4 regions of the Micromonospora sp. NPDC048909 genome follow, and region 4 is predicted to be linked to each of the others. Evidence: riboswitches for the same ligand, from Rfam matches in the RefSeq annotation. Region 4 holds a riboswitch; each other region holds the start of a gene.
The links. Region 4 has a riboswitch for cyclic di-AMP ahead of AB0C04_RS23715 (C39 family peptidase). Riboswitches for the same ligand answer to the same signal wherever they lie in the genome.
Positions count from the first base shown of each region.

Region 1: it holds a riboswitch for cyclic di-AMP, as region 4 does, so the genes downstream of both, AB0C04_RS07095 (hypothetical protein) here and AB0C04_RS23715 (C39 family peptidase) in region 4, are expected to answer to the same signal.
Region 2: it holds a riboswitch for cyclic di-AMP, as region 4 does, so the genes downstream of both, AB0C04_RS03630 (hypothetical protein) here and AB0C04_RS23715 (C39 family peptidase) in region 4, are expected to answer to the same signal.
Region 3: it holds a riboswitch for cyclic di-AMP, as region 4 does, so the genes downstream of both, AB0C04_RS01355 (NlpC/P60 family protein) here and AB0C04_RS23715 (C39 family peptidase) in region 4, are expected to answer to the same signal.

Region 1 covers NZ_JBEZFU010000002.1:188,320-191,904, forward strand. Annotated here, with positions in the region: gene AB0C04_RS07085 (SRPBCC family protein) at 1-464, shown strand, start outside; gene AB0C04_RS07090 (hypothetical protein) at 468-989, opposite strand; gene AB0C04_RS07095 (hypothetical protein) at 1,137-2,207, opposite strand; cyclic di-AMP (ydaO/yuaA leader) riboswitch at 2,212-2,341, opposite strand; gene AB0C04_RS07100 (cation diffusion facilitator family transporter) at 2,495-3,409, opposite strand; gene AB0C04_RS07105 (AAA family ATPase) at 3,514-3,585, opposite strand, start outside.
Region 2 covers NZ_JBEZFU010000001.1:754,134-757,718, forward strand. Annotated here, with positions in the region: gene AB0C04_RS03625 (carbonic anhydrase) at 86-808, shown strand; gene AB0C04_RS03630 (hypothetical protein) at 908-1,927, opposite strand; cyclic di-AMP (ydaO/yuaA leader) riboswitch at 1,931-2,062, opposite strand; gene AB0C04_RS03635 (YibE/F family protein) at 2,229-3,585, opposite strand, start outside.
Region 3 covers NZ_JBEZFU010000001.1:276,510-280,094, forward strand. Annotated here, with positions in the region: gene AB0C04_RS01350 (N-acetylmuramoyl-L-alanine amidase) at 1-1,676, opposite strand, end outside; cyclic di-AMP (ydaO/yuaA leader) riboswitch at 1,916-2,051, shown strand; gene AB0C04_RS01355 (NlpC/P60 family protein) at 2,118-3,104, shown strand; gene dcd (dCTP deaminase) at 3,165-3,585, opposite strand, start outside.
Region 4 covers NZ_JBEZFU010000009.1:183,813-187,397, reverse strand. Annotated here, with positions in the region: gene AB0C04_RS23730 (acyltransferase) at 1-182, shown strand, start outside; gene AB0C04_RS23725 (hypothetical protein) at 275-625, shown strand; gene AB0C04_RS23720 (hypothetical protein) at 805-1,575, shown strand; cyclic di-AMP (ydaO/yuaA leader) riboswitch at 1,861-2,002, shown strand; gene AB0C04_RS23715 (C39 family peptidase) at 2,231-3,076, shown strand; gene AB0C04_RS23710 (alpha/beta fold hydrolase) at 3,226-3,585, shown strand, end outside.

The DNA.
Region 1 (3,585 bases), on a different contig from region 4:
GGCGAGACTCGTTCAGCTACACCGTCCAGGCGCGTTGCTCGCTCGCCGAGGCCACCGCGCTCCTGTCTGACCTGCGCCGGCAGGGCGAACTGCATCCGCTGATCATCGAGGTGCGGCAGCTCCCGCCTCGGCCCGGGGCGCGTGCCAGCTACGCGATCAGCGACCGGTTGGCCGCCGGTCCGCTCCGGTTCCGGACGACCTACCAGGCAGACCTGCTGGTCAGCACGGACGACGAGATCGTCATGGTGGCCCGGCAGTGGCCGGCCACCACGGTGCGCAACCACACCCGGCTCCGCGCCGAGCCCGGCGGGCTGGTCCGGATCGACGTCGAGATCACCCTCGCCGCGCCGGCGCCCCTGTTCCGGTACGCCTTCCGGCAGGCGCAGGCGGCGCACCTGGGCCTGGCCAGCCGGCTCGCCGCGGTGCTGGACGCGGCCCCGGGCGGCCCGAGCGCCACCGACTGACGGTCAGCGCGCCGGGCGTCCGGCCACCGCCGAAGGGCGGCGGCTCGCCACCGGCGCGGCCGCCCGGCGCGGCCGGCCCCACGGCTTGTAGGTGGAGAGCACGGTCGCGATGATCATCAAAGTGGTGGACACGGCGGGCGCGATCACCAGGTCGGCCCGGTCCCTCGACGGCAGCGTGGCGCCGAGTTCTCCGGCGGCGCGTAGGTTCGGCGTGAGCAGCAGCAGCACCAGCCCGACCATCACCGTCGTGATGAGCAGCTTGACCAGCACCCAGCGGTGCCGCAGCAGTCCCCACGGGGTGAGCAGCGCGCTGGCCACGCCCACCAGCCAGACCAGCACGCTGAGCGGGGCGAAAAGGGCGGTGCCGATCAGCGCGGCGACCGGGTAGACCACGGCCGGGTCGGCGCCCCGCTGCACGGAGATGCCGAGGGTGAGCAGGACCAGGTCGGTGCCGAGCCACCCGAGCGAGGTGACCAGGTGCAGCGTGAGCAGCGCCTTGCGGGTGCGGGGCGGTATCCGGGTCATGCCGCCGATGCTGCCCGCGCGGGCCCGCCGGTTCGTCCGGCGACCGACGACACCTCGGCTACGCCCGGCGACGTAGCGCTGCCGGTGGCGACGCCACGGCGTGCGTACGCCGGGCGGCCCGCGGTGCGGACCGCCCGGCGGGCCGGGTCAGTAGACCGACAGGTGCACGTGGTTGGTGTGGTCGCTGGACGGGTCTCCGCCCGCCCCGCTGTACGACTTCCAGCCGCTGCTGGGTAGCCAGATCTGCCGGTACCAGATCACGTAGAGCACGGCGAGCCGGTCGGAGTTGCGGATGAAGTACGCCGCCAGGTTGTTGCCGTAGGTCTTGTCCCCGCCGGTGGCGTCGCCGCCGAAGCCGCCCTTCTGCGCGGCGAAGTCGCAGGCTCGACCCTTTGGATGCTCGCCCGAGCCACCGTTGCGGTGGCAGGAGACGTACCGGGTGAAGCCGGCCGCCTTGGCCTGGTTGAGCGCGTGCAGCGTGCGTGGGGTGATGCAGCCGGTGGCCGGGGTCGGGTCGTTGACGCTGCACGACTCCGAGGGCCAGGAGCCGTCGGAGTTGCGCCGGGCCGGGGTGGCCGTCGCGGTGGAGGTGCCCCGGTTGGAGACGTCCGCGGCGCGGGTGGCGTTGTTGTTGGCGACCGTCAACGCCCGCTCGGCCTGCTCCTTCCGCTTGGCCATCACGGTGACCTGCTTGCGCTGCTCGCGGATCTCGCCGTCCAGCGCGGCCCGGGTCCGGTTCGCCTCGTCCCGGGTGGCCAGCAGCTCGCGCAGCACCCGGTCCTCGTTGGCGGCCACCGCGTCCAGGGCGGCGGCCCGGTCCATGAAGCCGTCCGGGGAGCCGCTGTTGAGCAGCGCCGACATCGCGCCGAGCCGGCCGGTGCGGTAGGCCACCCCGGCGATCTCGCCGACCTTGCCGCTGCGCACGTTCAGCTCGGCCTCGGTGGTCTTCAGCTCGGCGCCGAGCTGCTGTTGGCGCTTCACCGACCGGTCGAGTGCGCTCTTCGCGTCGAGGTAGCCCTTGCTAGCCGCCTCGAGCTGGGCCCGCAGCGCGGGGGTGCCGCCCTCCTCGTCCTGCCCGGGGGCCGCGGCGAGCTGCCCGGCCGGGGGAGCGGCGCCGGCGGCGGTGCCGGGGGCGATCGCGACGCCGAGGGCGAGCGTCGCGGCGATCAGGGCCGCCATTCGGGCGGCGCGTCGTCGTACGGGTGCCACTGGTGGCATGCACATGTCCTTCCGTCAGCCGCCGACCGGGTTAGCTGACGGGTTCGGGACGGAAGATCCCTACCGCTGACGCGGATGCACCCCACGAACGTGGTTCCCCGGCTCGCCGTGCGGCGATTAGGCGACGGTCACCGCCGGCGCCGATGGGCGCCGCCTGGCGGAGGCCGGGACCGAGCCTACCGGTGCCAGGGCGACCTCTGCAGCAGAAGTGACAGAGGGTGCTGCTGTGGTTACCGGAAAATCCGGCGTAAGCGGACGATAGCCACCCTGAATTAAGAGAGTCCTCATCACCACTCCACCGACCCGCAGGCCCCGGAGGTCGCTCCGGGCTCGATCTGCAACGTGGCGTGCTCGATGTGGAAGTCCTCGCTGAGCGCCGTCCGGGCGGCGGCGAGCACCGCGCCGACGTCGGCCCCGGGCGACATGGTGAGGTGCGCGGAGGCCACCTCCATGCCCGAGGTGAGCGTCCAGACGTGCAGGTCGTGGACGCCGGCCACGCCGGGCACCTCGGCCAACCGGTCGTGCACGGCGGTCACCTGCAGGTGCTCCGGGGCGGCCTGGACCAGGATGCGGACCGCGGCCCGCCCGAGCCGCCAGGTGCGGGGCAGGATGAACACGCCGATGGCCACCGCGACCAGCGGGTCGGCCCACCACCAGTCGGTCACCGCGATGAGCGCCGCCGCGCCGATCACGCCGAGCGAGCCGAGCAGGTCGCCGAGCACCTCGAGGTAGGCGCCCTGCAGGTTGATGCTCTCCCGGGCGGCCGAGCGCAGCAGCGCGAAGGCGCCCAGGTTGGCCAGCAGGCCCAGCGTGGCCACCACCAGCACCGGGCCGGCCAGCACCTCCGGCGGGTCGCCGAAGCGGCCGACCGCCTCGACCACCACGTAGACCGCGACCCCGGAGAGCAGGACGGCGTTCGCCAGCGCGGCGAGCACCTCGAGCCGGTAGAGGCCGAAGGTGCGTTGCGGATCCTGGTTGGCGTGTCGGCTGGCGGTGATCGCGGCGAGCGCCATGCCGATGCCGAGCACGTCGGTGAACATGTGCCCGGCGTCGGAGAGCAGGGCCAGCGAGCCGGTGCGGAACGCGGCCACGGCCTCGACCACCATCAGGCCGCTCAGCAGGGCGAAGGCCGCCCAGAGCCGGCCACGGTGATGCTGCGCGGCGTTCGCCACCGACCCGTGGTGGTCATGACCTGCGCCCACCAACTCACCCTCCGCCGACGGTCCGGACCGGTCAAATATATGCTCACATTGCTATGTGTGCAAGTAATCGACCGCGCTCAGTGGCGGCGGTGCCTCGCACGGTGTCAGCCGGTCGGGTCGATCGTGGTGAGCCGCTGGGTGGCCCGGGAGAGCGCCACGTAGAGCGTCCGGACGCC
Region 2 (3,585 bases), on a different contig from region 4:
GTGTGACTGTGGATCACAGCCCGCGTCCGTCAGCGGCCGGGGGTGACGGTGACCTGGCCGATCGCGTGGGAGTCGAGGTGCGGGCATGAGCGGACCCGGATCGCCCGGAGCACACCCGGGCGCCCAGCGCGTCCCCGACGCGTCGGACGGTGTCGCGTCGCCACCCGACCCGGAGCAGGCCCTAGCCGAGCTGCGGGCGGGCAACCAGCGCTTCGTCACGGGCGCCCCGCGCCACCCGAACCAGGACGTCGAGCGGCGGGCCGAGGTGGCCGCCGAGCAACACCCGTTCGCGGTGATCGTCGGCTGCGCCGACTCACGACTCGCCGCCGAGATCATCTTCGATCGCGGCCTGGGTGATCTCTTCGTGGTCCGCACCGCCGGGCACACCGCCGGTCCGGAGGTGCTGGGCAGCGTCGAGTACGCGGTCAGCGTGCTGGGCGTCCCGCTGGTGGTGGTGCTCGGGCACGACTCCTGCGGCGCGGTGCAGGCGGCCCGGGATGCGGTCGCCACCGGCACCCCGCCGCCGGGACACCTCGGTGCGGTGGTGGACGCCGTGGTGCCCAGCCTCCGCCGGGCCGCCGCCGAGGGTGTGGACGACATCAACGGGATCGTGGACATCCACATCGCCCAGACCGTCGAGGCCCTTCTCGGCAACTCCACGGTGCTGGCCGCCGAGGTGGCCGGTGGGCGGTGCGCGGTGGTCGGCATGTCGTACCGGCTCGCCGCGGGTGAGGTGCTCCAGGTCGCCGAGGTGCCGGCGGGGGGATCCATCGCCCCGGTGGGCCTCGACGCGCCGGCGGGCGCCTAGCAGGGTCGACCCCGGCCCGCCGGTCGTGGGCGGTCAGCTCGCCCGGGTACGCGAAGGGCCGCCCCACGAGCGCGGAGCGGCCCTGTCGTGCGGATGTCGCTAGAGCAGCGACATGTGCACGTGGTCGGTGTGGTTGGAGGGCCCGCTGTAGGACTTCCAACCGGTCGCCGGGAACCAGATCTGCCTGTTCCAGATCACGTAGTAGATGCCGAGCCGGTCGGCGTTACGGATCAGGAACGCGGCCACGTTGTTGCCGTACATCCGGGTGTCGTTGTTGTGCCACGGCGCGAAGCCGCTCTTCTGCAGTGACCAGTCACAGGCGCGGCCCTTCGGGTGCTCCCACGGGCCGCCGGAGCGGTAGCAGCCGACGAACCGGTTGAAGCCGGCCCGCTTGACCTCCTTGTACGCGTGCAACGTGCGCGGGGTGACGCAGCCGGAGGTGGTGGGGTCGTTCTCGGAGCACGACTGCGGCTTCCAGTCCCCGTCGGCGGTCCGGCCCGGGCCGATCCGGGCGACCGGCGAGGTGGCCGAGACCAGGCCGCCGGTGAAGCCCTTCCCGCCGACCAGCGCCAGCGCCTTGTCCGCTTCGCGCTTCTGCTTGGCCATCACCGCGGTCTGCTTCTGCTGCTCGCGTACCTCGGCGTCGATCGCGAGCTTGGCCAGTTCGGCCCGGCTCTTGATGGCGTTGACCTTGGCAAGCTTCTGCCCGTTGACCAGGTTGAGCTCGTCGAGGCCGGCGGCGCGCTGGACGAACGAGTCCGGGGCCTTGCTCTCCAGCAGCACGGCCATCGCGCCGATCCGCCCGGTGCGGTAGGACTGAGCGGCGATCTGCCCGACCTGCGGGGCCAGCGCGTCCAGCTCGTCCTGCGCCCGCTTCACCTCGAGGGCGAGTTCCAGCTGGCGCTTCTTCGACTTCTCCAGCTTGATCTTGGCCGAGGAGTAGCTGCGGTTGGTCGCCTCGATCACGTCGTTGAGCAGCTTGGGCTCGCCGTCCTCCTCATGCCCGGAGGGGGTGCTCGGGGTGGGCGCGGCGGACGCCGGGAGGGGCCCGGCGAGCACGGCCAACGCGGCGAACACGGCCACCACAGGTGTCAACCAGCGGCGTAGGGGTGCCGTCACAGTGTTCCCTTCCATCGACCGCCGACCGGGTTAGCTGACGGGTTCGGGGCGGAAGTGGCCCCTACCGCTGGCGCGGATTCACCCCGGGTACCTGGGTTCCCGGTTCGCCCCTTGGCGATTGGGCGGTGGTACCGCAGGCGCCGCTGCGCGCCTTCGTCGGTAACCGGCAGCGAGGTTACCTGAGAGTCGACCCGTGGATCTACGTCCGGATGCCGACTAAAACCGTCATTTCGCCATTGCGCTGGGTGATCAGTGACGTGGTCGTCAGGTCGTGGGACCCGCCTGATCACGCTGCGGAGTGTCACCATGCGCTGTCTGTGCTCCTGTCCGGGTCGGGCCACCACTTCCGGGTGGCGGGGGATGGTTCCGGATCTCCGGCCGGACCGGGCCGACCCGCACCGAGCGCCTCCAACGCCTCGGCCCGGTCCGGCGCCGGCCGGGCGGCGGGGGTGGTGGGAGTGCCGTCGCCGGCGCGCTCCGGCGTTCCGTCGTGACCGGCCGTGGTCACCAGCGCGGCCAGCGCGGTGGTCAGCGGTACGGCGGCGATCAGGCCCAGCGTGGCGACCGCGCTGCGGACGATCTCCTGGGCCAGGAACTCGCTGGTGAGGATCTGGCTCACCCCGCGGGAGTCGGCGGTCAGCAGGAGCAGCAGCGGCAGCGAGGCGCCGGCGTACGCCAGCACGATGGTGTTCACCGTCGAGGCGATGTGCGCCCGGCCGACCCGGGTCGCGGCCCGGTAGAGCTGCCGGCGGGACAGGCCCGGGTTCGCGTGGGCCAACTCGGTGACCGTGGCCGCCTGAGTGACGGTGACGTCGTCGAGCACGCCGAGTGAGCCGATGATGATGCCGGCCAGCAGCAGGCCGTGCAGGTCCACGTCGGCCTGGAACATCGACAGCGTGGTGGCGTCCTCGCTGCCGAAACCGGTGAGGTGGGTGGCGGCGGTGGCCAGGGTGCCGAGCAGCCCGGTGAGCACCAGGCTGCCCAGGGTGCCGAGCACGGCCACCGAGGTCTGCGCGGTGATCCCGTGCGTCAGGTAGAGCACCACGAACATGATCAGCGCGGCGCCGACCACCGCGACCAGCAGGGGCGACCGGCCCGCGCTGATTCCGGGGAGGACGAAGGCGAGCAGGATGGCGAAGCTGGCGGCCAGGCCGGCGAGTGCGGCCACCCCACGCCACCGGCCGAACGCGACGATGGCGGCGGCGAAGACGACAGCCAGCCAGATCAGTGGCGTGCCCCGCTGGTGCTCCGCGATGTTCCAGCTGCTCGCCGTCGGATCGGCCGGATCGGTCAGCTCGACCAGGATGATCTCGTCGCCGGCCTCGACCCGTGGCGCCCCCGGACCGGCCGGAATCGGGGTCTGCACCTGCTGTCCGGCGGCCGGGCCGGTGTCCACCCGTACGCTGACCGTGCCGCAGGGTTCCGACCCGGTCTCGGGCGCGCCCTCGGGGACCTCCGGCGCGGGCGGGCAGGACTCGCTCACCACCCGGGTGACCGTGCCGTGGTAGCGCGGCACGTCGGCACCGGCCTCCGGCTCGGGCGAGTTCCAGGGCCAGAGCACCAGAGCGGCGACCACGGTGGCGAGGACGAGGGGGACCACCGTCGCGACGAGGATCCGTCGCACCCGGGGCGGGGTGGACGGAGCGGGACGGGTGTGG
Region 3 (3,585 bases), on a different contig from region 4:
GTCCGCACCGCGGCGGGGTTGTGGAACCACGCCTTCTGGCCGAGGTACCAGATCGCCGTCCAGTCGCCGCGCACCTCGGCCACCGCGTACGTCTGCCCCGCCGAGGCGCGGGCACCGTGGTCCGAGATGTACATGGTGTCCGGTGTGCCGTCTGGCCGCTCGGCGAGGTCGTTGACGAGCGGCGCGTCGTGGCTGGGCGCGCTGTGCAGGATCACCGCGGACGAGCCGCGCAGCGGGCAGGGCTCGGCCGGCGGCGGCGGGGTCGGCACGCCGGGCGGCTGCTGGTTGCAGCCGATGAAGGCCGGCCGGTTGGTGGTGACGTCCGGGTCGATGGTGACCAGGCCGGTCCAGGCCGTGCCGGTGGTCCGGAACGGCGCCCTGAGCAGGTCGAAGTAGTGCGACCAGTCCCAGTAGGGGCCCGGGTCCCAGTGCATTCCGGCGACGGTGGACGCCACCGTGCCGGGAACGTTGTCGTGCCCGATGATGTGCTGCCGGTCCAGCGGGATGTTGAATCGCAGCGCCAGGTGCCGCACGAGCTTGGCCGAGGCCCGGTACATCGCCTCGGTGTACCAGGTGCCGTGCCCGGCGAAGCCCTCGTGCTCGATGCCGATGGACTTGGCGTTGACGTACCAGTTGCCGGCCTGCCAGCCGACGTCCTTGGCCTTGATGTGCTGGGCGACGTGGCCGTCCACCGAGCGCAGCGTGTAGTGCCAGCCCAGGTAGTCCGCCTGCTGCACCAACCCGACGCTGGGGCCGTAGTAGCCCTCGGTGTCGTGGATGACGATGTACTCCAGCTTCTGCTGCGCCGGACGGTTGCCCAGGTCGTGGTTGCCGTAGTCGCCGGCGCCCGGGCCGTACTTCTCGTAAGGCGCCGGGATCCACTCGCAGCCGAGGCCGACCGGGCACTCCAGCCCGTCCGGCCGCTCCGCCCGACGTAGCCCGAGCTGGTGCAGCCCGGACTGGTCGGGGCTGACCGCCCGGGCGGCGAGGGTGACCTGGTGGCCGTCGTCGGTGCGGCGGCTCGCACCGGAGCGGAGCTGGTCGTACACCTCGTCGGCGAAGGCCGCGGCGGTCTCCTCGGTGTCGGCGCCCGAGTAGCGGGCGACCGCGCCGTACCACGCGGCCGGGTCGGTCCTCGCGCCGAGCGGGCCGCCGAGCTCCCGCTGGTACGCGGCGAGCAGCGCGGCGCCGCCGCGGATGTTGGTGGCCGGATCGGAGCGGAGCGCGTCCACCGTCGCGCCGGTGAGCGTGGCGGCGGCCTGCATGGTCTGCACCGCGGCGGCGAGCGGGGCGTTCCTGCTCGCGGCGGCGCCGGCCGGCGCGGTGACGGTGAACGGTCGGGACTCGTCACCGCGCGGGTCCTCGTGCGCGTCGACGTGGAAGCCGGCGGGCTGCGACGTGACGTGGGCGACGTCGGTCAGGTGCAGCGGCCCGAACCCGCCGCTGGTGCTCGGCGTGCCGGCGTGGGTGTCCCAGCGGGACTCCAGGTACGAGACGCCGAGCAGGACGTTCTCCGGTACGCCGTACTCCGCCGCCGCGGCGGCGTACTGCTGCTGGCGGTCGTCGGGCGGCGCGGCGGTGGCCGGGCCGCCGCCGAGTGGCACGGCTGCCGCGGCCGTGACCACGGCGGCGGTGAGCAGGGCGCGCCTGCTCCTCGACAGGGTTGAACGGTGCATCGAACCCCCCAGGTCGGACGGGTAGGGATGGGGTCACCTTGGCCCTGGCGCGACCACTGCGTCAATACCTTTCCATCTATCAACATTCACGGAAGGAAATCTTCATGACGGACCGAGGGTGCGCCACCGCGACTCGGGTACGGAGTGTCACGGCCCCATGGGTTGCGGATCGATAACGACCATCTCTACTCTGGTCATTCGTCGGCCCGCCAACAGTTCCGTCCAGCCGGGGCGGTAACGGTCCGACACCGCCGAGTCGCTCGCGAGCGAGCCGGGGACCCAGGTTTCCGGGGTGAATCCGCAGTCACTGCGGTAGGGCGCCTACCTTCCCGCCCGAACCCGTCAGCTAACCCGGTAGGCGGTCAGGAAGAAGGAGTCCGGAGCCCGGTGGCCCACCAAGCCCCGCGGCCTCCGTCCGAGTGGCCGGCGACAGCCGGCCCGGTGACGGTTGCGCCGCGCCCACGCTGGTCCCGCTTCACCCTCATGCTCGCCGCACTGCTCGGCGTCGCCGTCGTCCTGACCGGTGGCGCCAAGGCGGCCCACGCCGACCCGTCGGTCGCCGAAATCGAGCGCCAGATCGACGAGGACTGGAACAAGCTCGAACCCATCATCGAGCGGCACAACGCCACCCGGCAGGACCTCGCCGCCAAGCGCAAGCAGGCCGACGCGCTGGGTGCCCGGATCAAGCCGCTGCAACTCCAGGTCGACCAGGCCATGGACAAGGTCAGCGCGCTCGCGGTACGCGCGTACAAGGGCGAGAACGTCCTCACCATCAACGCCGTGCTCGGCAGCCAGAGCCCGAGCGAGGTGGTCGGCCAGCTCGAGCTGCTCGACCGGTTCGCCCACAACCAGCAGCAGGACGTGCAGCAGGTGGCCAACCTGCGCGACCAGCTGGCCCGGCAGAAGGCGCCGCTCGACGAGATGGTCGCCCAGCTCACTCGGACCGAGGCCCAGCTCGCGGCCAAGAAGAAGCAGATCAACGCCGAGATCGACCGGCTGCAGAAGCTCCGGATCAAGGTGTACGGCAACGGCGGCGGCGGTTCGCTGCGGCCCGCCCCCTGCCCGGCAACCTATCCGGGTGGAGCCGCCGGCACCGCGGTCAAGTTCGCCTGCGCCCAGATCGGCAAGCCCTACGTGTGGGGCGCCGAGGGCCCGAACTCGTACGACTGCTCGGGCCTGATGCTCGCCGCCTGGGCGAAGGCCGGGGTCTCGCTGCCGCACAACGCGGCCCAGCAGAGCCGGGTGACCAAGAACGTCAGCCGGGCCGAACTGCGCCCCGGTGACCTGGTCTTCTACTACAGCGACATCCACCACGTCGGCATGTACGTCGGCGGTGGTTGGGTGGTGCACGCCTCGCAGGCCGGCGTACCGGTCAAGATGAAGAAGGTCGACGACGGCCCGATCCACAGCTACGGCCGACCCGGCTGATCCGCGTACTGATGAAAGGGCCCGCTCCGATGCCGGAGCGGGCCCTTCGTCGTGCCGGGATCAGCGGGTCGGCCAGGCGCGCCAGTTCTGCCAGGAGCGGCTCGGGGTCGGGCCCCGCTGGCCCTGGTAGCGCGAGCCGTAGACGGCCGAGCCGTACGGATGCTCGGCCGGCGAGGAGAGCCGGAAGATGCAGAGCTGCCCGATCTTCATGCCCGGCCAGAGGGTGATCGGCAGGTTCGCCACGTTGGACAGCTCCAGCGTCACGTGGCCGGAGAAGCCCGGGTCGATGAAGCCGGCGGTGGAGTGGGTCAGCAGGCCCAGCCGGCCGAGGCTCGACTTGCCCTCCAGCCGGCCGGCGAGCTGCTCGCCGAGCGAGATCACCTCAAGGGTCGAGGCGAGCACGAACTCCCCCGGGTGCAGCACGAACGGCTCCCCGTCGGGCACCTCGACCACCGAGGTCAGGTCGTCCTGCTGCATCGCC
Region 4 (3,585 bases):
TGCACCGCTACGTCGAGATGCCGATGATGCGTCGGCTCGCGCCACGCCGGCGGGCCCGCCCGGCCGACACCGCGCCGCCGGCCGCGCCCCCCACCGCGCCGCCCGCCACGGTCACCGTTCCGGCGCCGCGCGCGGGCACCGCGACCCCCGCCGACCAGCCGGCGTACGTCGAGTCGCGCTGAGGCTGTCCACCCTGGTCAGTGCCCTCGGCGCGGCGTCGGCGACACGCCCGTCACGCGATGCGACCCGGCGGCGCCGACGGTAGCGTGGTGCCGTGCCTTCCGTCGCGCTCACCTGTCCCCTGTGGTGGGTCGCGCGATGGGCGGCCCGGCTGCTGACCAGCCTCGCTGTCCTCGGTGCCCTGAGCCTGGGAGCGTCGGCCACGGACGCGCCGGCGCCGGCGGTGGCGCCGGTGGCCGGCTCGGTCGCGGGGCACCACGCCGGCGCCGACGACACGCTGGCCGCCGAGCAGCGGGTTCCCACCGGCGTTCTTCCCTCCGTGGTGGCCGGTCCGGCCGCACCGGCGCCGGCTGGCGCGTCGACCGTGGTGGTCGCCGCGGACGTCCGGCCGCCGCTCTCGGCCACGCCGGCCGCCCGGGCGCCCCGGGCCCCACCGGCCGCCTGATCGCACCCCGCGCAAGCCGCCCGCCGCCGCGCCTGTCGAACCTCCCCGCCGCGCCCGCCCGACGACCCGATCCGGGCTGTTCCACTGCCCCAGCTCCGGGCAGCCCGACAGTGGCCCGCGATCACGCCGGAAGCCCCGGCCGTCCCGCACCCGCCTCCGCTGCCCGTTAGGTGCCGTCAATGGAGAAGACCGTCCTCTACCAGTTCCTGATCGAGGTGCCGCAGGCCGCCGCCATCTGGTCGGCCCTGCTGGTGCTGGCCCTGACCGTGCTCACCGTGCTGGTCGCCCGCCCCGAGCGCGACCGACCGGACGACACCCCGCCTGCCGCCCCGACCGAGCGGGAGCTCGCCGCGGCCGACGCCGCCGACCTGCGCCGGTACGCCGACGAGGTGGCCGTCGCGGCCGCCGGGGCCGCGCAGACCGCCCGCCGACGGCGCGCGGACTGGCTGGCCACTCAGGCCGAGGCCGAGCGGGCCTGGACGGCGTACGACGAGGCGGAGGCCGTTGCCCGGCGGTTCGCCGGCGCGGGCGCGTTCGGCCCGCCCAGGACACCGCACACCCCCGCCGAGTACGCGGCCCGGGAGCGGCACCTGCACCGGGCCGCCACGGCGGCGCACTGGCGCGGCGAGCTGACCCTGCGGCAGCTCGGCGACGTGCTGGCCCACCGCAACGGCTGGGATCCCCGGCGGCACCCGGTCGAGCAGGAGGTCCTGCTGGCCCGGGTGATCCGGGACGGCAAGCTGGCCGAGCACCGGGCCGCGGTGCAGCGGGAGCGGTCGGCGTGGCGGGACGCCGAGTTGGCCGCCGAGTCGGCCCGGACCCTCGCCGCCGAGGCGTACGCGGCGGCGGCGCGGCTCCGGCCGGCCCGGGTGCCGGCGCCCCGCCGGGCCGAGGGCATCAGCGCCGCACGGGCCACCGTCGGGCGTTGGCGGCCGGCCCGGGTGGGCTGATCCGACGATTGTTCCGTGACCCCGGTCACAGAGCGCCGGAAACGGTCAGCCGGAACAGTGGGCACCAATCTCGCAGGGGTTCCGGGGCTGTTGTCGCCGACCTGTCCGATTGTCGCCCTCCGGTGCCGGCAGAACTGCTCGTCCCATTGAGTCACGCCAGTGTCCGTACGCGCAAAAAAAATTATCATGATCGACGTTTACGCAGGTGGGTAAGGGTTGGCAGGGTCCATACCTACCAGTAGTGTCGGCGCGTCCGGTGCGGTAACCGATCGCAAGAGGCGACGCCGCGCCGACCCGCCTAATCGAGTTCCACGAGCCGGGGACCCACAAGCATTTCCGGGGTGAATCCGCGAGCCACGGCCCGCGGTAGGGCGATCTTCCCGCCCGAATCCGTCAGCTAACCCGGTCGGCGGTGTCGGAAGGAGTTCAATCCTCGTGTCATCCGCTCCCACCCCTTGGTCGTCCCCACCTCTCCACGGCACCGCGGTGCCCGCGCTCGCCCGCCCCGTAGCGGCGAGCTGACCCCGGCACCCGCGTCTTCCGCCCGGCCACCGGGCGTTCCCCTGAGCGGTCCACCACCCGCGGACGAGATCCGCGCGGTCACGCCTGCCTGTCCTCGGACGCCGGCGCGGTGCGTCGCTCTTCCCCTCAGTCCGTGGAGGATCCCGTGAAGCACACCCTCAAGCGCCAGCTCCGTCGTCTCGCCACCCAGCGTCCGGTGCAGGTCGCCGCCGCGTCCGCCGCGGCGCTGGTGCTCGCGTCCGGCACCGGCGCGCTGCTCCACAACGGCGACGACAAGCCCGTCACCCAGCACGCCTCGGCCTCGGTGGCCGAACTGCGCAGCGACAGCGTCGCCTCCCGGGGCGAGGCCCGGACCAACCCCTCGACCAGCAGCTCGCCGTCGACCGCCGCGCCGTCGGCGGCCAGCCCGGCGCCTGCGGTCAAGAAGGCCGTCGACCCCGACCTGACCCGCAAGCCGGAGCCGCCGAAGCCGCCGGCGAGCAAGATCCTGGACTACGACTACCAGGCCCAGACCACGTACTTCTACTGCGGCCCGGCCGCCACCCGCAACGCGCTCAGCGCCGCCGGGATCGAGCGCAGCCAGGACGCCCTGGCCACGCAGCTCGGCACCACCGAGATGGGCACCAACTCCGCCGAGGACACCACCCGGGTGCTGAACGCGGTGGTCAAGGGCGACCCGTACCGGACCCGGATGTTCCCGGGCGCGCCCAGCCCCGCCCAGATGGACCGGCTCCAGGCCGACGTGGTGGCCGCGGTCAGTGACGGGCGCGGCGTGGTCGCGAACATCGTCGGCGACGCCACCGACGTCGACGGTGGGTGGCACTCCTTCTCCGGCGGGCACTACATCGCCGTGGTCGGCTACCGGGACAACGGCCGGACCGTGAAGATCGCCGACTCGGCGAACCCGGCGGTGCCGTCGTACTGGATCACGACCATCGACCTGGCGAACTGGATGGCCACCCGCGGCTACTCCGCCTGAGCAGACAGCAGGACGTCGGGCGTCGGCTCCCTCAGGGAGCCGGCGCCCGCTGCGTTGGTGGGCGGAATCCTGTCGGATCCGCTACCTCCGGCTGTCGTCCGCCGACCGGACACTCGCCCGGCAGCCGGGCCGGTGGCACACTGCGGACCATGGTCGATGACACCGGTACCCGCGCCGACCGCCAGCCCGTCCTGCTGCTGCTGCACGGGCTGGGCGCCACCGGCGAGGTGTGGCTGCCCTGGGCGCCGCTGCTGGAGAGCCGGTGGGCGGGACGGTGGCTCGCACCGGACCTCGCTGGGCACGGCTGGTCACCGCCGCTGCCGGCGTACTCCTTCGGCGCGCTGGCCGAGCGGGTCGCCGCCGCGCTGGCGCCGGGCGACCGGTTGGTCGTGCTGGGGCACTCGTTGGGCGGCGTGGTCGGGCTGGCGCTGGCCGCCCGGGCCACCGGGCTGCCCGTGGACGCGGTGATCGGGCTCGGCATCAAGGCCGTCTGGTCCGAGGCCGAGCTG